Regions from separate parts of the Williamsia sp. R60 genome, predicted to be linked through region 3. Evidence: predicted binding sites of a transcription regulator. Region 3 holds the regulator's gene; each other region holds the start of a gene.
What was found. Region 3 encodes LexA, which represses DNA repair genes until DNA is damaged. Its sites were predicted from a motif close to CGAACANNTGTTCG; they were not measured.

Region 1: the regulator LexA is predicted to act here: its motif matches at 3,200-3,213, upstream of ACVWY6_RS10535 (DUF222 domain-containing protein).
Region 2: the regulator LexA is predicted to act here: its motif matches at 7,263-7,276, upstream of ACVWY6_RS00325 (HNH endonuclease signature motif containing protein).

What each region holds. Positions count from the first base shown of each region.
Region 1 is NZ_JBSSGR010000002.1:768,562-778,170, reverse strand. It holds gene ACVWY6_RS10550 (NAD(P)/FAD-dependent oxidoreductase) at 1-432, opposite strand, end outside; gene ACVWY6_RS10545 (ketopantoate reductase family protein) at 466-1,485, opposite strand; gene ACVWY6_RS10540 (FAD-binding oxidoreductase) at 1,626-2,978, shown strand; gene ACVWY6_RS10535 (DUF222 domain-containing protein) at 3,230-4,552, shown strand; gene ACVWY6_RS10530 (sulfurtransferase) at 4,636-5,496, opposite strand; gene ACVWY6_RS10525 (LysR family transcriptional regulator) at 5,496-6,392, opposite strand; gene ACVWY6_RS10520 (LLM class flavin-dependent oxidoreductase) at 6,725-7,921, shown strand; gene ACVWY6_RS10515 (acyl-CoA dehydrogenase family protein) at 7,942-9,090, shown strand; gene ACVWY6_RS10510 (ABC transporter substrate-binding protein) at 9,138-9,609, shown strand, end outside.
Region 2 is NZ_JBSSGR010000001.1:80,267-89,875, forward strand. It holds gene ACVWY6_RS00275 (DUF4185 domain-containing protein) at 1-1,219, opposite strand, end outside; gene ACVWY6_RS00280 (UdgX family uracil-DNA binding protein) at 1,337-1,987, opposite strand; gene ACVWY6_RS00285 (nucleoside/nucleotide kinase family protein) at 2,026-2,664, shown strand; gene ACVWY6_RS00290 (flavin-containing monooxygenase) at 2,648-4,135, opposite strand; gene ACVWY6_RS00295 (hypothetical protein) at 4,136-4,642, opposite strand; gene ACVWY6_RS00300 (hypothetical protein) at 4,657-4,878, opposite strand; gene ACVWY6_RS00305 (GAF and ANTAR domain-containing protein) at 5,057-5,764, opposite strand; gene ACVWY6_RS00310 (helix-turn-helix domain-containing protein) at 5,934-6,200, opposite strand; gene map (type I methionyl aminopeptidase) at 6,293-7,081, shown strand; tRNA gene ACVWY6_RS00320 (tRNA-Gly) at 7,106-7,179, opposite strand; gene ACVWY6_RS00325 (HNH endonuclease signature motif containing protein) at 7,281-8,651, shown strand; partial or broken gene ACVWY6_RS00330 (sigma-70 family RNA polymerase sigma factor) at 8,648-9,527, opposite strand.
Region 3 is NZ_JBSSGR010000004.1:270,527-280,135, forward strand. It holds gene miaA (tRNA (adenosine(37)-N6)-dimethylallyltransferase MiaA) at 1-113, shown strand, start outside; gene dapF (diaminopimelate epimerase) at 141-1,025, shown strand; gene hflX (GTPase HflX) at 1,071-2,507, shown strand; gene ACVWY6_RS20210 (acyl-CoA dehydrogenase family protein) at 2,594-3,736, shown strand; gene lexA (transcriptional repressor LexA) at 3,842-4,561, opposite strand; gene ACVWY6_RS20220 (LysM peptidoglycan-binding domain-containing protein) at 4,784-5,308, shown strand; gene nrdR (transcriptional regulator NrdR) at 5,404-5,853, shown strand; gene hrpA (ATP-dependent RNA helicase HrpA) at 5,885-9,609, opposite strand, start outside.

The DNA.
Region 1 (9,609 bases), on a different contig from region 3:
GGCCTGGGTGCGGATCGCACCCGCACGTTCGTCGAACACGGCGGGGCCGTCATACGGCGCCAGAATTGGCATCAGCGAACGCAATTCGTCTCCGGACAGGTGCCGTACCGGGATGCCCGGACGTGACCGGAGCGTGTCGACCCGGCTGGCCGCGACCTCTCCGAGCGCGATCGACCCGTCCGCCGAGATGAGCTCGGTGCCGAGATCGACGGACCAGCGGTCCCAGAGCGTCCGCGCCTCGACCGCAAGACCCACCATGCGGGGATCGTCATGCGCGTGCCGGAAAAGTCGTGATGCGCCAACCGATTGGCCACCACCCGGCGGACCGCTGTCGTACACGGTGAGGGACAGACCGCTGCGCTGGAGTGCGTACGCGGTGGACAGGCCCACAATGCCCGCTCCGATGACAGCTACGTCTGAGGTCGAATGCACCTCGCCCACGATAGTGCCGAAGGTCCGGAGGAGTCAGCGTGCGGACGACGCCGCCGCGAGTTCGACCAGGGAGTCGAGACCCGCCAGATCTGTGCCACCGCCTCGCTCCGATGCCGTACCCAGCAGCGCCTGCAATCTGGTGTTCAGGGGAGCGTCCACGCCGTGCAATCGGGCCAGCAGTGCGATCTCGCCGTTGAGGTGGTCCCCTTCATGCGAACCTGCTCCCCGCGCAAAACTCTGCCAGGTGGACTGCTGTCCCGCGACCACGTCGATGTCGGGGTCGAAGCTGGTCTGCTCGGGGTTGATGACGAGTTCGCGAGTGGCTCCGTACTCGATTCCAGCCGCGGTGAGCACCCGTCGCGCCTCCGCTTCGAGCGCCGACCCGATCTGGACCCGATCGGACTGGTCACCGGCCAGCACTTCGAGGCCGTTCTTCACGCTGTGGAGGATCTTGGTTGCCTTGATCTTGGTGATGTCAGCGGTCTCCGAGACATCGATGTTCACCGCCCGCAGATCTGCGGCGAATTCGCGAACGGCGTCCGCACCGATGCCGGTGGAGCGATACGGCTGACCCAGATGCACGCCGCCCAGGCTGGGTTTGCCGCCCACTCTCACTTCGCCGACCTCGGTGTAGCGCGCGGCGATCAGGACCGTTGCACCGATGATGTGCGCAAACCATCGCGCGACGGCTCGCTCGGCGTCGAGGCCGTTCTGCAAGGTCACCACCGGCAGCGTCTCCGCAGCGGATCCGACCACCTCACCGGCCGGCGACTGAACGGGCTTCCACGCCAGGGTTTCCGCGACGTCGCCCACGTGCTGGGTCTTGACGGCGAGCACCAGCACATCACCGGCGCGCAACTGCAGTTCGTCGATCGCGACGGCGTCGAGTCGAACACTTCGGGTGCCCGCAGAGGTGCGGAAAGTCAGCGGTTTGTTGCGCAGATGGTCGAGGTTCGTGCCTCGGGCCACCACCACGACGTCGGTGCGGTCACTCAGGGCGGCAGCGAAGCTGGCTCCGACTGCCCCGGCTCCGACGATCACGTATCTCGACATGAGCTGAAGCTACCGCCGCCCCCGCACAACCGACAGGTGACAAGCGCTTTCGGATCAATCCGGTTCCATGTGGCCGACCGATCAGACATTGCGATCATCCGGAATTGGTGATCACACCGCTCGGGTGGACATGATGAAGCGTGACCTCCTTTGCCCTGTGGGAACAATCGCTCACCGGTACCGTCCGCACCGGCGTGCAGATCCCTGATGAGTACCGCATCGACCGTTCGGGATTCAACCCGGTCGGAGCACCAGAAGTACTGGTGCAGGCAAAGACCGTCGACGATGTTCAACACGCGGTGTCCTACGCGTCGGACACCGAATTGTCGGTGGTGATCCGGGGCGCCGGAACAGGTTTGGCCGGCGGCGCCAGTGCCGGGTCAGGCTCACTTGTCCTCGACGTCAGTGGCCTGAACCGCATCACCGACATCGCGCCCGCCGACGAACTCGCAGTGGTGGAACCGGGTGTCATCACGGCCGCGTTGGACGCCGAAGCGGGCCGGTACGGATTGCGTTACGCGCCCGACCCGGCCAGCGCCTCGATCTCCACCATCGGTGGCAACATCGCCACCAACGCAGGTGGTCTCCGATGCGTCAAATACGGCGTGACCGGCGATTCGGTCCTGGGTCTGAGCGTTGTGCTGGCCGATGGCCGGTTGATCCACACCGGCCGTCGCACTGCCAAAGGTGTTGCAGGCCTGAACCTCACCAGTTTGTTCACCGGCTCGGAAGGAACTCTCGGGGTGATCGTGTCGGCGACGGTCCGCCTGCAGCCCAAGCCCACCGACACGGTCACCATCGCTGCGTACTTCGACGATGTCGAGCAGGCGGCCGCGGCCACCACTGCAGTTCTGGCCGCGCGCGTTCGTCCCTCGATCATGGAAATGCTCGACGAGGCGTCGCTGCGGCAGAGCCGGGATCTTCTCGGTCTTCCCTCGGATGCCGCGGGTGCTTTTGTGGTCGCGCAGACCGACGGGTTCGGAGCTCACACCGAGGCGCGGATCGTGCAAGAAGTGTTCGGCCATTTCAGCTCTCGAGTCAGCGTAGGCGACGATCCGCAGGTCTCCGACGAGTTGCTGGCGATTCGCCGAGCAGCGTTACCTGCGCTGGAACGCCACGGCCGAGCGCTCATCGAAGACATCGCGGTACCCCGCACCCGCATTGCCGACGCGATTCGGGCGGTCGCCGAGATCGCCACCCGCCACCGCACCGCCATCTACACGTTCGGCCACGCCGGCGACGGTAACCTGCACCCCATCATCGTGGTGGACCGCGATCACCCGGATGCGTATAACCGTGCTGTTGCCGCCGCCGACGAGATTTTCGGCACCGCACTGGCTTTGGGCGGAACCATCACCGGCGAACACGGCGTCGGCGTACTCAAACAACGGTGGCTCGAACGGGAGCTGGGGCCTGACGGTGTCGAACTGCAACGCACCATCCGCAGGGCACTCGACCCGACGGGTCTGTTCAACCCGGGTAAGACCGTCTGATCCGGAGTCTATTCGCAGACCTCGAGTGGGCCGTAGGCCGCGTCGAGTGGGCCGTTGGCCGCGTCGAGTGGGCCGTTGGCCGCGTCGAGTGGGCCACCAGGTTCTGAGAACTTGACATTCTCCTGCGGTGTCAGACTGCAGCGGTAGGCTGAGGGGTTCCGATAGATCTATTCGTCGAATGTGATTGTCACGCAACATATTTCTTTGTTCGAACGGTTGTGCGAATAGACTTTCGGACCTATGCTCAAGTCATGGATATCGGGGGAATCCGCACAGCGTTGACTGTGCTTGCGCAGGGGTCGCCACCTGAGGCTGATGGGGAGTTGGCTGAGCAGGTGGTGGCATTGATTGGGGTGCGTCATCTGGTCGATCATGTGTTGTCGGTGTGGGCGGGGGCTTTGGATTGTCGGGGTGTTGCCAAGAGGTTGGGCGAGTCGTCTACTGCAGCATTGTTGATGACAGGTGGTCTGGCGCCGGGATGTTCACACCGGATGGTGCGGATCGGGCGCGGGTTGACGGCATTGCCGCGGGTAGCTGCTCATGCCGGCGACGGTGACTTTTCCGGGGAGCAAGTCGATGCAATCGTGCGGGGTGTCGCCCATGTTGAACGGGCGGTTCCGGGTTTACCGGGCGCGGCGCGGGAGGCGTGTATCAACGGGCTGCTGGGGCAGGCGTGGTCGGGGGCGACACCATCGCAGATCTCCGAACGCGCTCGTGGCGATGCGTTCGCGCTCGCGTGCGAAGCCGGGGTGGTGCCGGTAGCGGAAAACGCTGCACTGAACCAGGTGTCGATCGGCAAGGAATCAGATGGTCGGGTGCGTGGCCGGTTCGATGTTGATGCGGTGTTCGGGGAGAAACTGTTGACCGGGTTGGATCCGTTGACCCGGCCGGTACCAGCCGAGGATGGGACGCCGGATCCGCGGTCGGCAGAGCAGAGGATGGCCGAGGGTTTGGAGCGGTTGATCGATGCGTATCTGCAGGGCGAAGATCGCCCGACGGTGGGTGGGGTGCGTCCGCATGTGACGATGACTGTCGATGCGCGCGAGTTGGCCGGTGAAGGCCCGCATCCGCCGGGCCTTCATGGGTCGGTGGATGAGTACACCGCGTTTCTGAACGAGAAGGGTTATTCGAGTCCGTTCCGGTTGCAGTGGATGGGACGGATCAGTGGTGAATCTGCCCGCATGCTGGCCTGTGATGCCACGTTGACGTCGATGATTCTCAACGGCGAACGCGTACCGCTTGATGTCGGGCGTGAGCACCGCACTGTAACGCCGGCGATTCGTAAAGCGTTGTTGGCCCGGGACTGTGGCTGCGCTTTCCCAGGATGCGGGCGCCCAGCGGGATGGACAGACGCTCATCACATCGAACACTGGTCCAAGGGCGGCAAGACCAGCCTGGACAATACCGTCCTGTTGTGTCGCCATCACCACCGAATGGTCCACCACCAGGGATGGGACGTGAACATGGGTGACGACGGCCATCCGTGGTTCACACCGCCTGAACACATTGACCGACAACGGCTACCGCGACCCTCGCACCGACAAACGGCGGGAGGTCTTTCGACCGCAGCCTAGAACACAATCTCGGCTATAGACCGCAGGACACTCGACCGTCAGACCAGCACCTTGACAACTTCACAGTGTGAAACGCCTTCAGGTCAGGCCGGACCGGTTGCCACCGGGTTGGCGGCGTCAGAACTCCACTGCGACCACGAGCCGGGGAACAGTGCAGCGTCGACGCCGGTGATTTTCAGCGCGACCAGGTCGACGGCCGCTGTGACTCCTGAGCCGCAGTAGACACCGACCGGCGCGGAACCGTCGGCACCGGCGGAGGCGAACAGCTCACGCAATTGGTCTGCATCACGGAAGGTTCCGTCTTCACCGAGGGTCGCGGTACTCGGCGCGTTCCCGGCGCCGGGGATGTGTCCGGCGACCGGATCGACGGGCTCGACCTCTCCGCGGAAACGTTCGGGTGCGCGGGCATCAACCAGAACACCCGAATCGCTGAACGTGGCGACTTCCTCGGCGGTCAGGGTGGCGAGGGCCCCTTTGTAGAGATCGGTGTGCGCCAGCGTGACGTCGCCGTCGGCCGGCGACTCAGCACCCTTCGCCAGCTCCTCACCGGCAGCCACCCACGCACTCAGGCCGCCGTCGAGGATGCGAGCGCCGGTGACGCCGGCGGCAGTGAGAACCCACCAGGCGCGGGCAGACCCGGCACGGTTCCAATCGTCGTAGATCACCACGGGCACACCGTCGTTCAGGCCCCACCGGCGAGCCGCCGCCTGCAGAGAGTCACCACTGGGCAGGGGATGGCGGCCACGGCCGGTGACCGAATGGTCGGACAGTTCCGTCTCGAGGTCCACGTACACCGCGCCGGGGATGTGCCCGGCCTGGTAGTCGTCGCGGCCGTCCGGACGGTCGAGCCGCCAACGCACGTCGAGCACGGTCACCGGAGCGTCACCGGCAATCAGCGACGCCAATTCGGTTGTGGTGATCAGGACTTCGTCGCGCGAGGTCATCAGGCAACTCCTTGTAGGTGTGTTCCGGCGTCGCCGGCCTTGTCGGCAACCGTCCGGTAGTGCGCAGTGACCGCTTCGACGGCAGCCTGCTCGACATCGGGGTCGATGCCGCGCCGGGCGACGAGCCGGACGTCGATGTCGCCCATATCCGGCAACTCCTGGACCTCCACGAGGCCGTCGGGAACCGCGCCCGAAAACGGTAGCAGGGCGATTCCGAGACCGGCACGCGCAGCAGCGAGAACCCCGTCGAGATTCCCGGACTCGGCACTGACCGTGACCGCGTAACCGAGGTCGTCTAGCTGAGCGAGCGCGCGGCGCCGCAGTCCGCACGGTTCCTCGAAGGCCACCAACGGAATCGAGCCGTCGACCTCGGTGATGTCCCATCCTGTCGCCGCCACCCACCGGAGCGCGAGCGCTCCGACTTCTGTGCCGATCGGCTCGGCGTTGCCGCCCAGCACCACGGCGAGATCGATCGCGCCCTTGGTAACCGATTCGGCCAGCGAGGTGGACCGCTCGATGCGGAACTGCAACCAGACGTCCGGGTACGCGCCACGTAGCGCAGTCAGCAGTTCAGGCAGCAGACCATCCGCAGCGTGTTCGGTGGAACCGATGGTGAGCTTGTCGGGCACCGCCATCGAGAATCGTTGCAGCACCTCGTCTTGCGCCGCAAGCAACTTTCGGGCCTCCAGGACCAGGCGCTCCCCGGCTGCGGTGAACCGGGACCCGCGGCCGTCCTTGACCACCAGGGACTGCTTCAGTCGCTTCTCGAGCAGGCGGACGTGCTGGCTCACCGTCGGCTGACTCAGATGGAGAGAATCTGCCGCGCGTCGAAAGCCCCCTGTTTCGGCTATCGCGACAAGGGTGCGCAAATGCACCAAGTCCAACGGATCCGCCATCACACACTCACCTGTTCCCGCAAAGTCCTGGCCTGAGATATCTGGGTATGGACTACAGAATCCTCTATCGGCGCCGACGATGCACAGTTTGATTCGCAGAGCGTAAAACCCTGGCGCAACGGCCGGACTTAGGGCTATCTGATGGCATCGGCGAATGCTCTGACCTGCACCGATGAGATCAGTACAACCAATTGATTCCGATCGGCAATACGAATCGGAATTGGTGATCTCAACCCTGGTTCAGACGCCTGAACGCCCCTAGCATCCATTTCCGAACCAGGCCCGGTCTTTCGGTCCTGCTCGCCACAGACACGTCAGGAAGGACCCCCCACATGACCGCCGATCCGTCCCAGGAGTCGTTGCCGGTGCCGGCCAGTGCCGCATCGAAGGTCGAGTTCATCAGCCTCACGCACCTGAACCCGTCCACCGAGCTCAACCCGATCCCGTCTCGTGGCATCGACCTTCCGTTCTTCCGTCGCTACGTCCGGTCCCTCGAGGACGGTGGCTTCGACATGACGCTGCTGCCGTACGGGTCCAACACCGCCGACTCGTTCGTGATGGCGTCGGCCGTAGGCCAGCTCAGCGACACGATCAAACCGATCGTCGCTCTGCGTCCCAACACGGTGTTCCCGACGGTGGCTGCGCAGCAGCTGGCTACCCTCGACCAGCTGACCGAGGGTCGCGCGCTGGTCCACCTGATCTCTGGTGGCAACGACGCCGAGCAGGCCCGCCAGGGTGATTACCTCACCAAGGAGCAGCGCTACACCCGCACCGACGAGTTCGTCGACATCCTGCGGGATTCGTGGACCAAGACAGAACCGTTCTCCCACAGTGGAACCCACTACAAGTTCGACAACTTCGGTCCCGGCTTCGCGCCGTACGGCGCGCAGGTCCCGATTTCGATCGGCGGACAGTCCGACGCCGCCTTCGAGATCGGCGGACGCAAGGCCGACATCTTCAGCTTCTGGGGAGAACCGTTGGCGGACATCAAGAGCCAGATCGAGCGCGTACACCGCATCGCCGCTGAGTCCGGCCGCACAGACCGGCCGCGCATCTGGGTCACGTTCCGTCCCATCATCGACCGCACCGACGATCTTGCCTGGGCCAAGGCTCACGACTACGTCGACCGTATCGAGGCCAACTTCTCGAAGAACCCTGTGTACAAGGCCATCGCAGGCAACACCCCGCAGAACGTGGGATCTCAACGTGCACTGGACTTCGCGAACCGTAAAGACATCTACGACCGGGCGCTGTGGACCCGGACCGCGGCAGCCGTGAACGGTGCAGGCGCGTCCACGGCTCTGGTCGGCAGCGCCGAGACAGTCGCCGCGGCGATCCTCGACTACATCGACCTGGGCGCCGACCTGGTGTCGATCCGCGGCTACGACACCCTCAATGACGCCATCGACTACGGCCGTTACGTGGTGCCGCTGGTTCGTCAAGAACTCGCCCACCGCGAGGCCACCGGCAAGCGCGGCACCCTGCAGGCCGATCACCTCGGCGCCTTCGCGACGGCCGGCCAGGCATGACCGTCACCTCGGTGCGGGGCATGACGCTCCCAACGCCCGACCTCTCGCCGTCGGGTCTCAAGGCGCTGACCGCCGAAGTCGCCTCCACCGCTGAGCAATACGACCGAAGTGGAGATATCCCGGTGGCCGGCCTGGCTGCCGCCCACCGCGGTGGGTACCTCACGGCAACCGTGGCAGCACGGTTCGGTGGTCCCGAGGCCGGACCGTTCGAGGTTGTGCAGATCCTCTCCGCGCTCGGCGAAGGCGACCCGTCTGTGGCACTCATCGCCGCCAACAATCTGGCAATCCACCAGATGCAGGCGGCCACGGACTCGTGGCCCGCCGACCTCTACGACGACCTGCTCCGGCAGTCGGTGCAGGGACCGGCCCCGGTCAACGTGATCCGCGCCGAACCGGAACTGGGTGCACCGGCCCGCGGCGGTCTGCCCAAGACCATCGCGCGGCGGACCGCAAACGGTTGGACCCTCGACGGCCGCAAGACCTTTGCCACCGGTGGGACGGCACTGGCGTACCACCTGGTCTGGGCGATCACCGATGAAGAGGAGCCGAGGGTCGGGCACGTGATCGTTCCCGCCCACTCCGCCGGGATCACTTGGCACCAGACCTGGGATCACCTGGGACTGCGCGCCTCCAACACCCACGACGTCAGCTACGCGGGTGTCGAGGTCGGCGAGGAGAACTTCCTCGAGATCCCGAAGACCGATGGCGTCTACCGCGATCCCGCAGTGGCCACCGGCCCAACGGGTTTCGGCCATCCCGCGCTGTACGTCGGAGTTGCGCGGGCGGCCCGTACGGCATTCGTGACATACGCCCGTGAACGCGTACCGACCGCGTTGGGCCGTCCCATTGCCGAGACCGAACGCATCCAGGCCATCGCCGGTGAGATCGAAGCCCAGATAGTGCAGGCCGAAACCCTGCTCTACGGAACACTTCTGCGCGTCGCCGCCGACGATCCCGCCGTATCGGCAGGCCTGTCACTGGTCAAGGTCCAGATCGCCCGGTCGGTGATCGCCGCGGTCCAGACCGCGGTCGCCGCACTCGGCAACGCCGCACTGACCCGGCACAATCCGCTCGAACGACACCTGCGCGATGTGCTCTGTGTTCGCGTGCATCCGCCCCAGGAAGACACCGCTCTGCTGGCCGCCGGTCGCGCACTCCTGCGCGGCTGATCCCGCTCGACCGCTTCATCAACTCACCCGAAAGAAGAACCACGACAATGCGTCAACACACCCGCACGAGATCCGGCCGCTGGAAGGTCGCAGGCGCGCTCGCCCTGATGTCGACCCTGGTCGCGACCGCGTGCAGCTCCGGCGGAAACGCCGAATCCGGCCCCAGCGGCGACGCCGCCAATCCCGTGCGCGGCGGCACCCTCGACATCGCCTACTTCCCGGACAACCCCACCTTCACCTGTGTTGACCCGTTTCAGACCTACTGGATCGAGCATCGGGGCGTCATCCGCAACATCGCCGACTCCCTGACCGACCAGAACCCCGACACCGGCGAGATCGTGCCGTGGTTGGCCACCAAGTGGGAGATCAGCCCCGACGGCCTCGATTACACCTTCACCCTGCGTGACGGCGTGACCTTCTCCGATGGAGCACCGCTGAACGCCGAGGCCGTCAAGGCCAACTTCGACGCCTTTGTTGCATTGGCAAAGTCGAGCGGCGGCACCGCCTTCGGCGCCAGCT
Region 2 (9,609 bases), on a different contig from region 3:
TGTAGTCCGACCAGCGTGAGGCCGTGAAGTAGAGGTACCGGCCATTGGACGCCGGGTGGATGTACGGCGCGTAGATGCCACCTGTGGTCTGCGCGAGGTTGAGAAGGGTCCTCGCGTCGCTCCAGGGTCCTTCGGGTCGATCAGCGGTTCGAAGCACCAGTCGCCCCTGCGATTCGATGCCGTGCAGCATCACGTACTTCTTCAGGTGTTCGTTCCATGCCACCGACATCTCGCTGACGGGTGCGGGAGCGATCGCCTTCAGATCACCCATCGTGTCCGGCCAGTGATCGGCCGGATTGTTGGAGTAGTACTCGTACTTCGTCAGGTCGAGGATGTCGGCGGCCTTCACCCGGGCCAGGTACACAGCTCCGTAGCGGCCGTTGGGAGTTCCGTACTGGTAGATGAAACCGTCGTTGCCGCGCAGGTAGGCGCCCATCTGGAACTTGCTGTTGTCTGCGTGGAGTTGTTCGACACCCTCGATGGTGACCCCGGAGTTCACCCTTACGGTCCCGAGTTCGGGAGTCCAGGTCTGGCCGTTGTCCCGCGAGACCGCGATCGCCGAGTAGTTGGTGTCCCAGCGACCGGGGTTTCCCCACGCCCGGACGGACATGTAGTTGATGTACTGCGTGTCCCCGACCGAGATCGCAGCGGTCGGGATGGTCGTGATCTCCACGGCGGGCAGGTCAAGGGCATCGATGATCTGCTGCGAGAACCGCGGGCGTTCGGCGGTGACAACCGAACCCGACCGCCGGTTGCCGGGTGCGGGGTCCGGGACCGAGATCCCGTCGGCGAGGTTGACATCGTCCGAACGCAGGAGCACGTTGTGCCGCCATTCCTGACCTGCGGCGCCGCAATTGCCGAAGGTGTCACCGAAGGCCATCAGCGTCTGTCCTGACCCGTTGTCCCAGCTGATCCCGAGGTCGGTGCCGGAGATGCCGAAGCGGTCGAGGGTGCGGTTGTCGCTGCGAGGGCCGGTGACCCAGGAGACGGACTGCGTGTTGCCACCGACGACGGTCGGGAGCGGTCCCTGCGGCCCGGCGTCGACGTTCCCCGTTCCGCTACTGCTGCCGAAGTCACCGATCCCCGGGATCAGGCTAGAACCGTTCCCACCTTGGTTCCCGCACGGTGCCGCAGTTGCCGGCGAAGCCAGCGCCACTGTCGCGGCCGCGGTGAGCGCCACCACGATCGACCCGATCGTTGTCGAGCGAAGGGTGGGCATGACTGCTCCTCGCGTGTAACTGAAGTGACGTAAGTGACTGATGTGGTCACGAAGACTCACTGTTCCACACGTCCACCCGATGTCGCGTCTCGCTTCCGCAACGATTTGCCCGAGCCGTCAGATCAGCTCGGCGGCCACCCTCAGGTCTGCGACCAGCGCATCAAAACCTTGTGCGCGGTCCTCGGATGGCCCCCGCAACAGCGCGGACGGGTGAATGGTGGCGACAACTCGCGTCGTCGCGGTGATACCCGGGAGTGCACCGTCGGTACCCAGATCGAACACCTTGCCGCGGTGCTCGGTGAGCCGAAAGCTGGTGCCCAGCAACGTTTGGGCGGCCGTGGCACCGAGGCAGACCAGTACCTCGGGCCGCACGGTCTCGATCTCGGCCGTGAGCCACGGTGTGCAGGCGACGATCTCGGTTCGTCCCGGCTTCTTGTGGATCCGGCGTTTGCCGCCGTCGGCGCGGGTGAACTTGAAGTGCTTCACCGCGTTGGTGACGTAGGTGGTCGTCCGGTCGATGTGCGCTGCGGCCAGCGCCTTGTCGAGCAACTTGCCTGCTGGACCCACAAAAGGTGCGCCGGCCCGGTCTTCTTGATCCCCGGGTTGCTCGCCGACGAACATGATGCGGGCTCGGGCCGATCCGGCACCGAACACGGTTTGATCGGCGTCCTGATAGAGGTGGCATCCGCGACAGCCGCGTGCGGCGTCCGCTAGTACCTTCAGGTCGTGGGTGTCTGGGACGAACTCCTGAGCACCTGGCGCTTTCACCGCAGCCGAATACCCACATCAATCGGAAGGAACACGTCGTGATCACCGACATCGCAGACCTGCTGGCTCGTGTGGCGCGTCTGCGTGAGGGGCGTGAACGGATCATGATCGGTGTGGTCGGGGAGCCGGGCAGCGGTAAGAGCACCGTTTCCCAGGCGCTGATCGACCGGCTGGATGCAGCGGCGGTCACTGTGCCGATGGACGGCTTCCATCTGGCGAACAACGAATTGCAGCGTCTCGGGCGGGCCGACCGGAAAGGTGCCATCGACACCTTCGACGCACACGGATTCGTCAACCTCGTGCAGCGCCTGCGGGCACGAGCGGAGTCCGTGGTCTACGCGCCCGACTACGTCCGCGACATCGAGGAAGCCATCGCCGGGGCCATCGCAATCCCCAGCGATACGCCGGTGATCATCACCGAGGGTAACTACCTGCTGGCGAAGGACGAACCGTGGAGCCGTCTTCGCGAACTCGTCGACGAGATCTGGTATCTCGACACACCCGCGGACGTCCGGGTGGAACGACTCATTAAGCGGCACATCCATTTCGGGAAGACTCCGGAGCACGCGAGGCGGTGGGCACTCGGGCCGGACGAGACCAACGCGCAGTTCATCCGAGGGACCCGGGACGTCGCGGATCAGACGATCGACGTGCTCGCGTTCAGTCGCTCTCTGTGAGCGATCGGGCGCGGGGACGGGTCAGCGAGTAGTCCGCCAGGTCCGGGGTACCGAGATAACTCTTGAGGGTGGCCAGATCGAACGGCCACAGATCGACACTGCCGTCCTCTTTGAAGTACCAGCTCTGGCACCCGGTGTTCCACACCGTCGGTTCCAGCGCCTTGCGCACCTCGACGTTGAATCGTTCGGTGGCCGAGGTGGTCACCTCGACGGTGGCCATCTCACCGCGGGCATGCTTTTCGACCCACGCCACGATGTGGTCGCACGTCAATTCCGCGGCCGTCTGCAGGTGGATACTGCCCACCGGACTGTTGGGTCCCAGGATGGTGAAGAAGTTCGGGAAGCCGGGAATGCTTGTCATCGCGAACGCGTGCGGGCCCGAGTCCCAGGCTTGATCGATGGTGATGCCGTCGCGGCCGGTGACCGACATCGGCCGCATGTAGTTGTGGGCTCGGAATCCGGTGGCCAGAACGATCACATCGAGATCGTGATGCCTGCCGTCGACGGTGACGATTCCGGTGGCGTCGACGTGGTCGATCTTGTCGGTGATCACCTCGACATCGGGACGCTGGATGGCCCGGAAGTAGTTGCCGGACAACACTTGGCGTTTGCACAGCGGCTGAAAGTCGGGCCGGAGGCGCTCGCGGAGTTCCTTGTCGCGGATGAGGTGGAGGCAGAGCCGCGCATAGGTCTGCACAGCGGTGCGTTTGAACCCCGGATGGATGGTGAGGTCGGTGAACAATGCGCTGGCCCGGACGGAAGCTCGAAATGAGGCTTGCGCAGCGGATGGATATCGCTTGAACAGAGCCGTCAGGATTCTCGGCTGACGCACTGTGGTGGGCGCCCACAACACCCACTGAGGTGTGCGCTGGAAGACCGCGAGCGATCGGACGGACGGGGCCAACGCACCGGTGATCTGCACGCCGGTGGACCCGCCGCCGATGACGGCAACCCGCTTGTTGTCGGTCTCGAGGTCTGGGTCCCACCGTGCGGTGTGCACCACCTCGCCGGTGAAGTCGTCGAGACCTGGGATGTCGGGTGTGTTCGGATGATGGAGAACGCCGGTGGCGGCAACGACGAAGTCGGCGGTGAGCCGGTCACCGGCAGCGGTCTCGACATGCCATCGACCGTCACGGAAGCAGGCGCCGGTGACCTCGGTGTTCAGGCGGATGTGCGGCCAGAGGTCGTGGGTGTCTGCGACTCCGCAGTGGTAGCGCTGGATGTCGTCTCGCGCCGAGAAGACCTTCGGCCAGTCGGTCTTGTTCTGGAACGAATAGCGATACAGCAGTGACGGCACGTCGCACGCCAGCCCTGGATAGCGGTTCCAAAACCACACCCCGCCAACGTCGCTGCCCTTTTCCAGGATGGTGAAGTCGTCGAAACCGGCTGCCTTGAGCTTGACTCCCATGGCGAGTCCGGACATGCCCGCACCGATCACCACGACGCGGGGATTGCTCACCCCACCGCGCATCTACGTGCCATCGATCTGGAAACCCACCTTGCGAAAGTACTCTTCGAAACCCTCGATGTGGTCACCGAGGTGATGCAGCAGCTTCGCGGTGTCGTGTTCCCACTGCGTGGTCTTGAGACCTTGGATCTCCACCGCCCATGGCAGCACGGCCCGGCCACCATCGGCCACCACGTAGGTGAACCGGTCGACGAGAGCGCCGCACCAGAAGAAGTCGGCGAAGGCGAGACGAACCCGGCTGTCCGACAGCACCTTCGACCATTCGTATGTTCGGTCGTGCGCGCGTTCGCCGTGGTGTTCGAAGTCCAGGCTCATGCCCCAGCCCACCGTGAGGCTGATGTCGGGCTTGTACGACGCCGTGGCGTAGTGGGTGTTGACTTCGAGGCGGTAACCGTCTTTCGAGACGGTCCCGGCGAGCCAATCGTGATAGCTCGGGCCCTGGTGTTTGATCACGTACCAGTCGTCGGGGTCGGAGGCCTGGACGATGCGCCGGAACTCATCGAGTCTCACTGCGCGTTGCCGCTCTACTTTCCCTCGTCCGACAGTCGGGCGAGGTTGCTCTTGGCTTCCTCGAGTACCTGATTCGCCTCGGCGTCGGGCTCGGACAGGGCGTTGCCCTTCTCGCGCAGGTCATCGATGAAGCGTTGTGTCTGATCGGCCAGTTCGGTACTCCCGTGGTCGAGCGCACGCTGCCGCGTCCGTTCCGCCTCTTCGATGAGAGCTGTGATCTCTGGATGCAAAGTCATGTTCACGATGGTTCCACAGAGCGTGCACCTGTTCCGGCGGATCGCCGAATAGGTTATCGATCCATCGCGCTGGGTAGTCGGAGGCAAGGCAACGGTGTCACCGCGGAGGCGTCGTTGATCAGGCGCCCCCGGTTTCACAACATATGGCGGGGGCGCCGCCTTGTGCCCCCGGAGTTCGTCATCGGGCGCCGGATGGATGGTCGTTCTCGACCAATTGCCGTGCGATGTCATACAGACGGATGTTCGATTCCTGAGACAGCTTGCGTAACAGGTCGAATGCCTGGATCGCGTTGACGCTGTAGCGCTCCATGATCATGCCTTTGGCCTGCCCGATGGTGTCGCGGCTGGCCAATGCGCTGCGGAACTGTTCGCCCCGTTGCAAGGCGCCCCAGACCGTCGCGGCGTGTGCGGCGAAGATGTACCCGAGATCCCGTGAATCTTGGTCGAACGCGCCAGGGATCTCCGAGTACAGATTGAGGGCGCCGACTGCGTCTCGCGTGGTGAAGAGTTGGAATGCCGCGATCGATTGGATCGGCGTCTGCTCGATGGCGTCCGCGCAGAACCTGGGCCATCGTTTCTCGCCGTACAGGTTGCTGATGTAGTAGCTGTCGTGTTCCACCGCCGCGTCGAAGCAAGGTCCCTCGCGGTGCTTCTGCTGCAGGGCGTCGAGTGTCCGGGGGACCTCGTGGGTGGCCGCCGGCGTGGCGACGTCTCTGTTCTGCCTGGAGACGACCGTGATCCCGGCATAGCTTGCACCCGGGATGTGGTCCACGGCGTTGTGGATGAGCTCACCGAGAGCGGTCGCTGAATCGTTGGGCAGATGCTCGCTCATGTCGCGGGCCAGTTCGGCTATCCGCTTGTATGCATCGTTGTTCTCGGTGCTCATTGCTTGAGCTCCATCCGCTTGCCACCGAGCAAGATGCACGATATGGAACAAACTGTAGTCCTGTCGGCTACTCCGTGACCGCGATCGCGACTTCACCAACATCGTCCCCGTGGGCGTGCCTCGAGGGCATATATCCCTTGGTTGGCGCTATCGGGGATGAAGTTGGTGCTCAGCCGCTTTTCTGAAGGTCCTCGCGTACGAGACAGATGTTCGCCAGATCGTCGAGGGGTAGGGCCAGTACCCGGGCCAGTGCGGCGATGGTGGTGAACGCCGGTGTCGGCATCCGGCCGGTCTCGATCTTGCGGAGTGTTTCCGGCGATATGGCCGCCTCTTGGGCGACTTCGATGAGAGTGCGCTCGCCTCTGGCCTGGCGCAGGTATGCACCCAGGCGCTGGCCGGTGGCGACTTGGGCAGGAGTCAACGGGAGACGAACCATGTGGCGAGTCTACCTGGCGCGGTATGAAAATACCGGGTCGACGGCTACGCTGGTATTTAAATACCGGACTTGGGTTTGTGAAAGGGATATCTGTGCTGGAACTGAAGACGCCGCGGGAGATCGAGGCGATGCGTGTCACAGGGTTGTTCATCGCCGAACTGCTCGACGACCTCGCCGGGCGCGCTGCCCCGGGGGTGAACCTCCTCGACCTCGAACACCGTGCCCGTCACCTGATCGACGAGCGCGGCGCCACGTCGTGCTACTGGGACTACTCGCCGTCGTTCGGCCGCGGACCGTTCCGCAACGTCATCTGCTTGTCGGTCAATGATGCTGTGCTGCATGGGTTACCGCATGACTACGTGCTGCGCGATGGCGATCTGCTGAGCATGGACATCGCGGTGTCGATCGACGGGTGGGTTGCCGATTCGGCGCGGAGCCTGATCGTCGGTACTCCGCGTCCTGAGGACGAGCGGCTCATCGAAGCCACCGAAACGGCTCTCGCCGCAGGTATCGCCGCTGCGGTCACCGGCAACCGTCTGGGCGACATCTCAGCAGCAATCGGCGGCGTGGCAACAGATTTCGGATATCTCGTGAACACCGAGTTCGGTGGGCACGGCCTCGGGCGCACCATGCATGAAGACCCGCATGTATCGAATGTGGGACGGGCAGGACGGGGTCTCAAGCTGAAGCCCGGCCTTACCCTCGCCCTCGAACCGTGGCTGGCGCAGGGCACCGACAAGATCGTCTACGACAAAGACGGCTGGACCATTCGTTCGGCCGATGGGTCGCGCACCGCTCACAGTGAACACACGATTGCCGTGACCGACGATGGGCCGGTGATTTTGACGAGCTTGGGTCGGGACAGAGCGACTGCGAAGTAGAGCGACTGGGCGCTTGCCCCTCGGTGGAGCCGATGACGGGAATCGAACCCGCGTATGCAGCTTGGGAAGCTGCCGTTCTGCCATTGAACTACATCGGCGTGCGGCGTTGGCCGCGAGAGCGATGTTAACAGGCATGCCCGGCAGTGGTGGTCAGCGCTCGGTCTGACGGATTGTCAGACCTCGAACGTATGATCGAATCATGAGTTGGGCGGGGGCCACTACGATGGACGCTGAGGCGTCAGAGTTGTTGTCGCGGATGCGATCTGGGATTCACGAGGTGAATCGGGCGTGGGCTCAGCGGCTGGATGACGACCTCGAGTACTACCGGTACGTCTCCAGCAACGACGACGAGAACGGCACTCGGGCGGCTGCGTGCGAGATCGCGGTCGCCTGGCGATGCACCACCGGGCAGGCCGACCATCTGCTGCGGTGCCAGCGATTGCTCGACCATCTCCCGTCGCTGGCGGACGCATTTGCCTGTGGCGAGCTGAGCATCGAGAAACTCAAGGCGCTGTATCACCGCGCTTCCCGCGGTTATCGGGACGCCCTGATGGATCTGGACGGCGTACTCGCCGAAGACGCAATGCTCTTGGGCGACTACGTCTTCGCCGAGGAACTGGACCGGCATCTGATGCCATTCGAGCCGGACGTGGCCAACGATGGTGACTTCGTGGATCCGGCCCGCCGGGTGGTGGTGCGCCGGCGAGCAGGCGGGATGGCGAGTCTGATCACGGCCTGCACTGCGGAGGAAGCAGTGCGCGCCAAGGCTCAGCTCGAGGAGATTGCAGCCGATGATCGTGCGGCGCAGGTGGATGCGGTGCTCGATGCAATCGCCGACGCCGCCGCGCCTGCCGACACGGCTGAGCCCGCCGACACGGCGCCGACCCCGACCTCCACCGATCGACACAAACGCGCATGGACCGAGCTGGTGGTGGATCTGCCGACGGTCTTGGGGCTGTCGACGAACCCCGGTTACCTGATGGGATATGGGCCGCTGGATTGCGAGCAGTCGCGGTCATTGGCGGGCCGATCGCGGTGGAAGGGCCTGGTGACGATCGGGGAGAACGCGCTCACCGCCGTTCTCGAACTCATCAACTCTGCCGGCGATGCGCCGGTAACCAGCGAAGACCTCACGGCCGCCTTGATGAACTCGGTCGACGGCGGAGATCGAATAGTTCTGGGAGAGAGAAACCTTGGCCCACCACCGCCAATCAAGGCGCCGCCGACCCCCGACGGGCACGGCGGTTGGAGCACGCCGCCGCCCGGCGCCTTGCGATACAGACCCGGATCGAAGCTCGCCCGAATAGTTCGCGCCCTCGACGGGCACTGCCGCTATCCGGGTTGCACCGTGCCCGCTGACAAGTGCGAACTCGACCATGTCGTCCCGTTCAACCATGCCAACCCGTCGGCCGGTGGATGGACCATCGAGGCGAACCTCGAATGCCTGTGCAAGGAGCATCACGACATGAAGACCCGCGGGATCATCCGGGTGGTCCTGCACAACAACCGGACGATCTGGTTCAGCACCCGCGGCGGACAACGGGTCGTGACCAAAGCTGCGGTCCGCTAGATGACGCCCGAGAAATCGAGCTGCGCCAACCGCTCTGGATCGGCCACGATATTCATCGCCACCACACGGCCATCGGACACCGTGAACGCGGCGATCGACGACACCGTGTCGCCAGAGAAGGCCAGCACACCGATGCCGCCGTTCATGCGCACCATCTGCGTGCGCTCGGTGAACCGCTGGAACGTAATCGCGCCCCGGGCCGCAGCCTCGGCGCCCAACACCTCAACAGGTGCGCGGTCCGCGGCCACGTCGGTACGGATGACGATGTTCGGATTCAGCACAGCCATCAGCGCCTCCAGGTCGCCACCCCGAGCCGCAGCCGTGAAGGCCTCCACCACCCGCCGCTGCTCGGCCAGACCCTGCGACCGCGGCGTCGCCCCCTGCACCCGAGAACGCGCACGACTGGCCAACTTGCGGGCCGCCGCCGGCGTCTTGCCCACAATCGGCGCCACTTCATCGAATGGCATCGCGAACAGATCATGCAGAACAAACGCCAAACGCTCACTCGGGCTCAGGGTCTCCAACACCACCAACAACGCAACACTCACCGAATCGGCCAGTACCGCCTGGCCTTCCGGATCGTCGGCCGCATCGAGTCGGAGCAAGGATCGGGTCGGGCACGTGCGCAATCTCCAGCGGCTCCTCCTGGCGAGTCCGCCTCGACCGCAACATGTTCAAACACACCCGCGACGTGATCGTGGTGAACCAGCCCCCGATGTTCGAGATCTCATCGGTGTCGGCGCCGACCACCTTCAGCCAGGTTTCCTGAACAGCATCCTCGGCCTCGCTGAGCGAACCCAGCATCCGATAGGCCACCGCTCGCAGATGCCCGCGATTCGCCTCGAACTCGGTGAGCAGAAAATCGTTTGTCTCCATCGGTCACATTCCCCTTCTCCGTCGTGTCAGAGCTATGAACCGCCCGACACGGCCGATGTGACACAACATCGCCGCCCCGATG
Region 3 (9,609 bases):
GGCGTTACGTACGCAGGCAACGGTCCTGGTTTCGCCGTGACCCTCGCATCCACTGGCTCGACGCCTCGTCGCCGGACCTCACGGGTCAGGCGCTGCGCGCGGCAGGCAGATGAGGAGGTCGGGCGCGTATCGTTGACACAATGTTCGCACGCGTCGACTTCGTCAAAGGGCACGGCACACAGAACGATTTTGTGCTGTTGCCCGACCCCGGCGTGCAGTTGGACCTCACCCCGGAGTTCGTCTCGGCGCTGTGTGATCGTCACCGTGGCATCGGGGCGGACGGGGTCCTCCGGGTCGCCACAGCCGGGGCACTCCGCGACGCGGGTGTGCTCACAGCGCTCGGCGCCGGCATAGCCGACGACGATTGGTTCATGGACTACCGCAACGGCGACGGCTCGATCGCGGAGATGTGTGGCAACGGTGTCCGGGTGTTCGCGCATTTCCTTGCCGCGCACGAGCTCGTGTCCGAACGCTCCTTCACCGTCGGGTCGCGCGCGGGTGCGCGGCCGGTGACGGTGCACGCTGTGACGGGTTCGTCGGCCGACGTCACCGTGAACATGGGCCCAGCCCGTCTCGGCGTCGACAGCAAAGCCCAGATCGACGGCCGGCGGTACGCCGGGGTGTCGGTGGATGTCGGCAATCCCCATCTGGCGTGCGTGGTCGACGGGTTGAAGCCGCAGGATCTGGCGGACATCGATCTGTGCGGGTCGATCACGTTCGACAACACAGTCTTTCCCCATGGTGTGAACATCGAGCTGATCACCGCACCGTTGTCGGCAGGCGCTGCGGACGCCGAGATCACGATGCGGGTCCATGAACGCGGAGTCGGTGAAACCCGCAGCTGCGGTACCGGAGTCGTCGCCGCCGGCGCCGCTGCTCTGCGGTTCATGGGAAGGTCCGAGGGGACGGTACTCGTCAACGTTCCCGGGGGTCAGATCACGGTGACGGTCGATGACGAGAACACAACGCTGCGCGGCCCGTCGGTACTCGTCGGCGCCGGAGTGCTCAACGAGGGATGGCTCTAAAATCGGTATGCACCACACCTACCCGAGTGTCACCATGGTGATCTCATGACCGAAAACAACAAGGCCGGCAACGATCAGCGCGACGCGCCGACGATCGGCGAACTCCAGCTCGACGAACGCAGTTCGCTGCAGCGCGTCGCCGGATTGTCCACAGAGCTCACCGACGTCACCGAGGTCGAGTACCGCCAGCTACGACTCGAACGGGTTGTCCTGGTCGGGGTCTGGACGCAGGGCAGCACCACTGCGCAGGCCAATTCGAGTCTCGCCGAACTCAAGGCCCTCGCCGAGACGGCTGGGTCGGAAGTTCTCGAAGGTCTCATCCAGCGTCGTGAAAAGCCCGACCCGGCAACCTATATCGGGTCCGGCAAAGCTCACGAGCTGCGTGAGATCGTCTTGGCCACCGGCGCCGACACCGTCATCTGCGATGGCGAGCTGACCCCTGCTCAGCTGACCGCTCTGGAAAAAGTGGTCAAGGTCAAGGTTGTCGATCGAACTGCGCTGATCCTCGACATCTTCGCCCAGCACGCGACGTCGCGAGAAGGCAAGGCGCAGGTCGCGCTGGCACAGATGGAGTACATGCTCCCGCGGCTTCGTGGCTGGGGTGAATCCATGTCCCGGCAGGCGGGTGGCCGTGCCGGCAGCAATGGCGGCGTCGGACTGCGCGGACCCGGTGAGACGAAGATCGAGACCGACCGCCGACGGATCCGCGAACGCACAGCGAAACTGCGGCGCGAGATCCGCGAGATGAAGACGTCACGAACCACCAAGCGCGCCAAGCGAAAGCAGGCTGCCGCGTCAGCGGTGACCATCGTCGGGTACACGAACGCCGGCAAATCGAGTTTGATCAACGCGTTGACCGGATCGGGCGTGCTGGTCCAGAACGCCTTGTTCGCAACCCTCGATCCGACAACCCGTCAGATGTCCCTCGAGGATGGCCGTGAACTGGTCATCACCGACACCGTCGGATTTGTCCGGCATCTGCCCACCCAGCTGGTCGAGGCCTTCCGTTCGACCCTCGAGGAAGTCGCCGACGCCGATCTGCTCCTGCACATCGTTGATGGTTCGGACCCGGTTCCGACCGACCAGATCATGGCGGTGCGGAAGGTGATCGAATCCGTGCTCGAGGAGGAGAATGCAACAGCTCCGCCCGAACTGCTCGTGATCAACAAGATTGATGCCGCCGACCCGCTGGTACTGGCGCAGCTCAAAGGGCTGTTCTCGACAGCTGTGTTCATCTCGGCGGCCACCGGCGAGGGCATCGACGTACTCCTCGATCGCATCCGGGAGTCGGTGGCCAGGAACGACGTGCACGTCAGTGTCCGGGTGCCGTATGAGCGTGGCGACCTCGTGTCCCGGATCCATGCCGAGGGTGACGTATTGACCGAACGTCACGAGGCGGACGGGACTGCGATCACCGCCACGGTGCCTGCCGCGCTGTCGCGCCAGCTGGCATCTCTGGCCATTCCCGAGTCAGCCGAATAGCCCTCCGAACTGCAGCTTTGGGCCAGATGTAGAATCCGGTTACAGTTGGATATCCAACCAATGCCACCTGTAATGGAGACCTGACGATGGAACGCACCCTTTTCGAGCCCGAGCACCTTCTCTTCCGCGATTCGTACCGGAGCTTCCTCGAACAGCACGTGGCGCCGAACCACGAACGCTGGGAAGAGCAGAACCTGGTGGACCGGGATGTCTGGGTCGAAGCAGGCAAGAACGGATTCCTCGCGGTGGAGGCGCCCGAGGAGTTCGGCGGCGGGGGAGTCGACGACTTCCGTTACAACACCATCATCGACGAAGAGACCGTCCGCGGCGGCTACAGCGGTATCGGCTTCGCGCTGCACAACGACGTGGTGGCGCCGTACCTGCTCGACCTCTGCAATGACGAGCAGAAGGCACGCTGGCTGCCCGGCTTCGTCTCCGGTGAGCTGATCACCGCGATCGCGATGACCGAGCCCGGCACCGGGTCCGATCTCCAGGGCATCAAGACCAACGCCAAGAAAGACGGCGACAACTGGGTGCTGAACGGTTCCAAGACGTTCATCACCAACGGCATCAACGCGGACCTCGTCATCGTGGTGGCCCGCACCGACCCCGAGGCCGGTGCGAAGGGGTTCAGCCTGCTGGTGGTCGAGCGCGGTATGGAGGGATTCGAACGCGGCCGCAATCTCGACAAGGTCGGGATGAAGGCGCAGGACACCGCCGAGCTGAGCTTCGACAACGTCAAGGTGCCCGCCGAGAACCTCCTGGGCGAGGAGGGCATGGGCTTCATCTACCTGATGCAGAACCTCCCGCGCGAGCGCCTGTCGATCGCTGTTGTGGCGGCCGGTGCCATGGAGTCGGTTCTCGAGACGACAATCCAGTACACGAAGGACCGCAAGGCATTTGGCCGCCCGATCGGTAGCTTCCAGAACTCGCGGTTCCTGCTCGCCGAACTGGCGACGTCCACCGCTACCACCCGTGTGTTCGTCGATCGGTGTATCGAACTGCTGAACGAGAAGAAGCTCACCGTTCCGGACGCGGCGATGGCGAAGTACTACGCCACCGAGAACCAGGTCCACCTCATCGATCGTTGCCTGCAACTGCACGGCGGCTACGGCTACATGCGTGAGTACTCGGTGGCCAAGGCCTTCCTCGATTCACGCGTGCAGACCATCTACGGCGGCACCACCGAGATCATGAAGGAAGTCATCGGCCGAAGCCTCGGGGTCTGAGTACGTTTCATAACTACGCGAAGTGGGGTGCACCGGAAGGTGCACCCCACTCGTGTCTGCGTAGTACCCGCGTTTGTTCGGTTGCCGAGGATGTTGCCGGACGCCTCAGAGGCGCCGCATCACCGTGACGACTTTGCCCAACACAACGGCGTTGTCGCCGGGGATGGGGTCGAACACCGGGTTGTGCGGCATCAGCCACACCGCATCCTTGGTGCGTTTGAACGTCTTGACGGTCGCCTCCCCGTCGATCATGGCCGCAACGATGTCGCCGTTGTCTGCGACATTCTGCTGCCTGACGACCACCCAGTCGCCGTCACAGATGGCGGCATCGATCATTGACTCGCCGACCACCCGCAGGAGGAACAAAGATCCTTCACCGACAAGCTCTTTCGGTAGCGGGAACACGTCTTCGACGGCTTCCTCGGCCAGGATCGGCCCGCCGGCCGCGATGCGGCCGAGGACCGGAACGAACGTCGGTGTCGGCAGGGATTCGTCGGGTACCTGGACCTGGCCGGCCGCCGTGGCCGGATTGAGGTCGGTGTCCTGGATGTTGACCGCCCGGGGACGGTTGTTCTCGCGCTGGAGGAATCCTTTGCGCTCGAGGGTGCGGAGCTGATGAGCGACCGACGACGTGGAGGTGAGGCCGACGGCATCACCGATCTCGCGGATTGACGGGGGATAGCCGCGTTCGCGGACCGACGCCCGGATCACCTCCAGTACGGCTTTCTGGCGCGGGGTCAGCGACCCCTCGGCCAGCGGTTCGGAAGTGACCACCGTCGCGGCCGCCGCGTCCGGCGGCGTCCGGGTGTCTGTCGTATCGGCCATCAGGTCCTCCAGTTCGTACGGTGTCCGGCCAAGGTGTCGTAGCTGTCGAGAGAAGAAAACGCACACGTTGTTCGTTGGATTATGGGGATCACGCTAATGCAATCTGTCACAACTCTCAAACATTTGTTCGATTGGGCGTGGCGTGTGTCGGACCCCCGTGATACAACTCGAACATTCGTTCAATCGAACGAGTGATCGAACTGTTGACCCGAGGATCGAACAATGACTGCAGCCACCACCATCAGCCGCCCGGCCGCTGAGCGGCCCCGTCGCCGGCTCGCCCGAGTCGGTGGGCCCGTCGCCTCCGATCAGTACACCCGCACGGCGCGAGCGCGTGTCGACAGTACTCGCCGGCCGGCCGACCGCAGGCTCGCCGCAGACCGCCGTGTTGTGGTGGGCTGCTCCGAGCCTGGCAGTTACGCACCGTCGGCTGCCGTCGTCGAGCGCGATGTGTATTTCCGCCGACGTGCCTGGGCCGGGGCCGCCGTGGTCGGAATCGGCCTGATGATGCTCGTGTTGTTCCTCATGTTCTTCGGCCGGGTTGTCGAGAGCGGTGCCGCTCCGGCGAACACCGGGACGGCGGTCGTCCACGTGCAGTCAGGAGAATCGTTGGGCGACATCGCCTCTCGAATCGCTCCCGAGATGCCGACCGAAGCGGTGGTGGAGAAGATCATGGACCTCAACGCGATGAGCAATTCAGCGTTGTCGCCCGGGCAATCCCTGGTGACGCCGATCTACGCGCGGTAGCTGCAGTGCTGGGGCAAGCAATCGGCCGGGCGGTATCCTCTACAACAGAGTGTCCGGTCATTCCGACGGGGCCGCTGACGTCCGAGGAACCCTGCATGCACTGCCCGTTTTGCAAGAACGAGGACACGCGGGTCGTCGACTCACGGGTGGCCGACGAGGGCCAGGCGATTCGTCGTCGGCGGGCCTGCTCGCAATGCGGACGGCGGTTCACCACGGTGGAGAGCGCAGTCCTTGCGGTCGTCAAACGCAACGGCGTCACCGAACCCTTCAGTCGCGAGAAGGTGATGAGGGGCGTGAGGCGCGCCTGCCAGGGCCGTGCGGTCGACGATGACCGGCTGCACCTGCTCGCGCAGCAGGTCGAAGAGGCCGTCCGCGCCTCAGGATCGGCCGAAGTTCCCAGCAACGAAGTGGGCCTGGCGATCCTGGGCCCGTTACGGGATCTCGACGAGGTCGCTTACCTTCGCTTTGCGTCGGTGTATCGCTCGTTCGACTCAGTCGAAGACTTCCAGAAAGAGATCGACGATCTGCGAGCGGCCAAACCCTGACCGCCTTTCGTCCGGCAGTGGTGCCGCCGGATCAGCGCAGTTCCCGGATGGCCTTGATCGCCCGTTTCTCCGACACGGGATACGCAGTACGCAGGTGCTGTGCGAACAATCCGACTCTCAGTTCTTCGACGATCCATCCAGCTTGCTCGTTGACTGCGTCCCGGCGACCGGGCGGCACGTGTCGCAGGTGATCAGTCCACGCCGACACCACCCGGTCGATGGCCGCCATCGCCTGGGCATCGCGAGCGGCGCCTGCCGGGAGCTGTTCGAGCCTCGACCTCGCAGCATCGAGGTAGCGGGGGATCTCCGCGAGGTGTTCGTCGCGTGTCGCAGAGACGAATCCGTCGAACAGCAGCTCGTCCAGCTGGTCCCGCACGTCGTCGGCGGCGATCGATCTGCCGGCCGCGGTAATCGCCGTTCGTAGGGGCGCCACGCGGGTCAGGATCGTCGCCACCCTGCGTAGTTTCTCCGTTGCCCTCCCGGTTGCCTGGCGGGCCACATTTTCCCGAAGTGCAGCGAATTCGCTTGGCGTCCAGACATTCGGCGGGTTGGGTACAAGGTCCACCACGGCAGCCCGAACGCAATCGGCCAGAAGAGCAGCGGTGTCCGGGTAGGGGCTCTGGCTGAGGGCGAGTCGCTCCGCGGTGCTCAGAGTCGAAGTCACCGACGGTCGTAGTGGCGGAACGCTGGAGACGATCATCTCGACAACAGCGTCGTACATGTTCGCAGCCTGCTCGGCCTGGGTGGGCACGGCGACCACCGTGAAACCACTGCCCCGGCGGGTCAGGGCGGGATAGCTTGTGATGTCTTGGCCGGCAACAGAACTGCGCAATGTGCGGCTGATGTCTCCGAAGGTGTCCGCGGTCCACGTGGTGGCCACAGGTCGGGATGCGGTGCCGGCCTCACTCTCCAGAGCCGCGCGAGATCTACCGGCCAGTCGATCCTGCAGTTCGCGCAGCGACTTGGAACGTCCGAGAACTTCGCCGTCGGTGGTGACGGCGGTGAAGGTCATCCGCAGGTGGTCGGGGAGTGCGGCCAGTCGTAGATCTGACGCTGCGACGTCAACACCTGTGCGCACACGGATCTCGGCGGCCACCGCCTCGGTGACAGGTTTGCTCCTCGGTGTCACCGACTCCAGTATTCGCGCGGCCAGGTCGGGGGCCGGTCCCACTTGCCGCCGTAGGGATTTCGGCAGGGTGCGGATCAGCTCGGTGATCAGCTCCAAGCGCATGCCGGGGACCAGCCAGTCGAACCCAGAGGGCCGGGCACGCACGAGCAGCGACAACGGGATGAGCACACTCACGCCGTCATCGACGGTGCCGGGCTCGAACCGGTATCTCAAGGCATAACTCGTGTCTCCCTGACGCCAGTGGTCGGGAAAACCGGCCGGGTCGGTGGCGGCAGTGTCGGCCACGAGGTCGGCGGGATCCAGATCCAGCAAGGTGGGGTCAGCTTTGCGTGCGGTCTTCCACCACGTGTCGAAGTGTCTGCCCGACACCACTTCTCCGCCGATGTGTCGGTCGTAGAAGGCGAAGAGCTGGTCGTCGTCGACGATGACGTCGGTGCGCCTCACCCGATGCACCGACTCCTCTGCGTCCTCGAGCAACGCGCGATTGCGGTGGAAGAACGGGTGTTGTGTACGCCAGTCACCCTCCACGAGCGCGTGGCGGATGAACAACTCGCGGGCAACCGCGGGATCGATCGAGCCGTAGTTCACCCGTCGTTTGGTGACCAGCGGGACGCCGTAGAGGGTGACCCGCTCGTAGGCCATGGCCGCTGAGTGTTTCCCGGACCAATGAGGCTCGCTGTATTGACGTTTGACGAGGTGCTCGGCCAGGCGCTCGGCCCATTCCGGTTCTATGCGGGCGGCGGTACGCGCCCAGAGCCGAGAGGTCTCCACGATCTCGGCCGCCATCACGAACCGTGGTGGTTTCGACGAGAGATGAGATCCGGGAAAGATCATGAACTTCGTGCCGCGAGCGCCCAGGAACTCCTTGGCGTCCCCCTCGCGGACGCCGATCTGGCTGAGTAGACCGGACAGGATGGATTGATGAATCGATGCCGCCGATGGCGATTCATGGTCGGGTGCGGTCACCGTCGCAGGAACCGACCACCCGAGGTCCTTGGCGATCCGGACCAGCTGCGCGTGCAGGTCTCGCCATTCGCGGATTCGCAAGCTGTGCAGATACTCTCGACCGCACCGCTTCCGGAACTGGTTCGACGACAACTCCGAGCGGAGTTCATCCAGGTAGGTCCACAGATTCAGCAGGGTCAGGAACTCAGACCCCGGAGCAGCGAAGCGTGCATGCGAGGCATCGGCCGCCTGGCGATGCTCGGCCGGTCGCTCGCGTACGTCCGGAATCGACAGTGCGGCCGCCAACACGAGCATCGGGCCGACCACGCCCTGTTTGTCGGCCTCGACCAGCATGCGCGCCAGCCGCGGATCGACAGGTATGCGAGCGAGCGACCGTCCGATCGGGGTGAGTCGGCGCACGGGGTTGTCGGCCGAGGCAGGTTCGAGCGCCCCGAGTTCGTCCAGTAGTTGCTGGCCGTCTCGGATCGCCCGCTGATCCGGCGGCTGTACAAACGGGAACCGGCCGACGTCGCCGAGCCCCAGAGAGGTCATCGTGAGGATCACCGACGCGAGGTTGGTGCGCAGGATCTCGGGCTCGGTGTACTCGGGCCTGCTCTCGAAGTCCTCTTCGCTGTAGAGCCGGATGCACACACCTGCGGCCACGCGGCCACACCGCCCCGCCCGCTGCCGTGCGCTGGCCTGCGAAATCGGCTCGATCGGCAGCCGCTGCACCTTGGTGCGCGTGGAGTAGCGCGACATCCGGGCGGTGCCGGCGTCGATGACGTAGTGGATTCCCGGCACGGTCAGCGATGTCTCGGCAACGTTGGTGGACAACACGATTCGCCGACCTCGGTGACTGGAGAACACCTTGTGCTGGTCTGCCGCCGACAGTCGGGCGAACAGCGGGACGATCTCGATGCCACGGGATTCAAGGTGCGCAAGCGATTTCGCGGTATCGGTGATCTCGCGTTCGGTGGGCAGGAACACCAGGATGTCGCCTGGGCCGTGAGAACACAGCTCGTCGACGGCGGCCCCGATGGCCTGTAGCTGATCGAGGTCGGCTTCGTCCTCGTCATCGACCACGAGTGGGCGATAGCGGATCTCCACCGGATAGGTGCGGCCGGACACCTCGATGATCGGCACCGGCGCGTCATCGGTCGCGAAGTGGTCGGCGAACCGGCCGGGTTCGATGGTCGCCGAGGTGATGATGATCTTCAGGTCGGGGCGGCGTGGCAGCAGTTGCTTGAGGTAGCCGAGGATGAAGTCGATGTTGAGGCTTCGCTCGTGGGCCTCATCGATGATCAGGGTGTCGTACTCGCGGAGCATCCGGTCCTGGGACAATTCACGCAGCAGTATGCCGTCGGTCATCACCTTGACCAGCGTGTCGTCGCCTGCCTTGTCGGTGAAGCGCACCGAATATCCGATGACGCCGCCGAGGTCGGTCCCGGTTTCCTCGGCGATCCGTTCGGCAACCGACCGCGCAGCGAGTCGGCGAGGCTGAGTGTGACCGATCTTGCCGGCCAGTCCGCGCCCCAGCTCGAGACAGATCTTGGGAAGCTGTGTGGTCTTACCGGAACCGGTTTCACCGGCGACGACAACAACTTGGTGCTCCGAGATCGCCTCGGCGATGGCATTGCGGGCCTCGGACACCGGCAGTTGCGGCGGGTAACTGATCGTGGGGA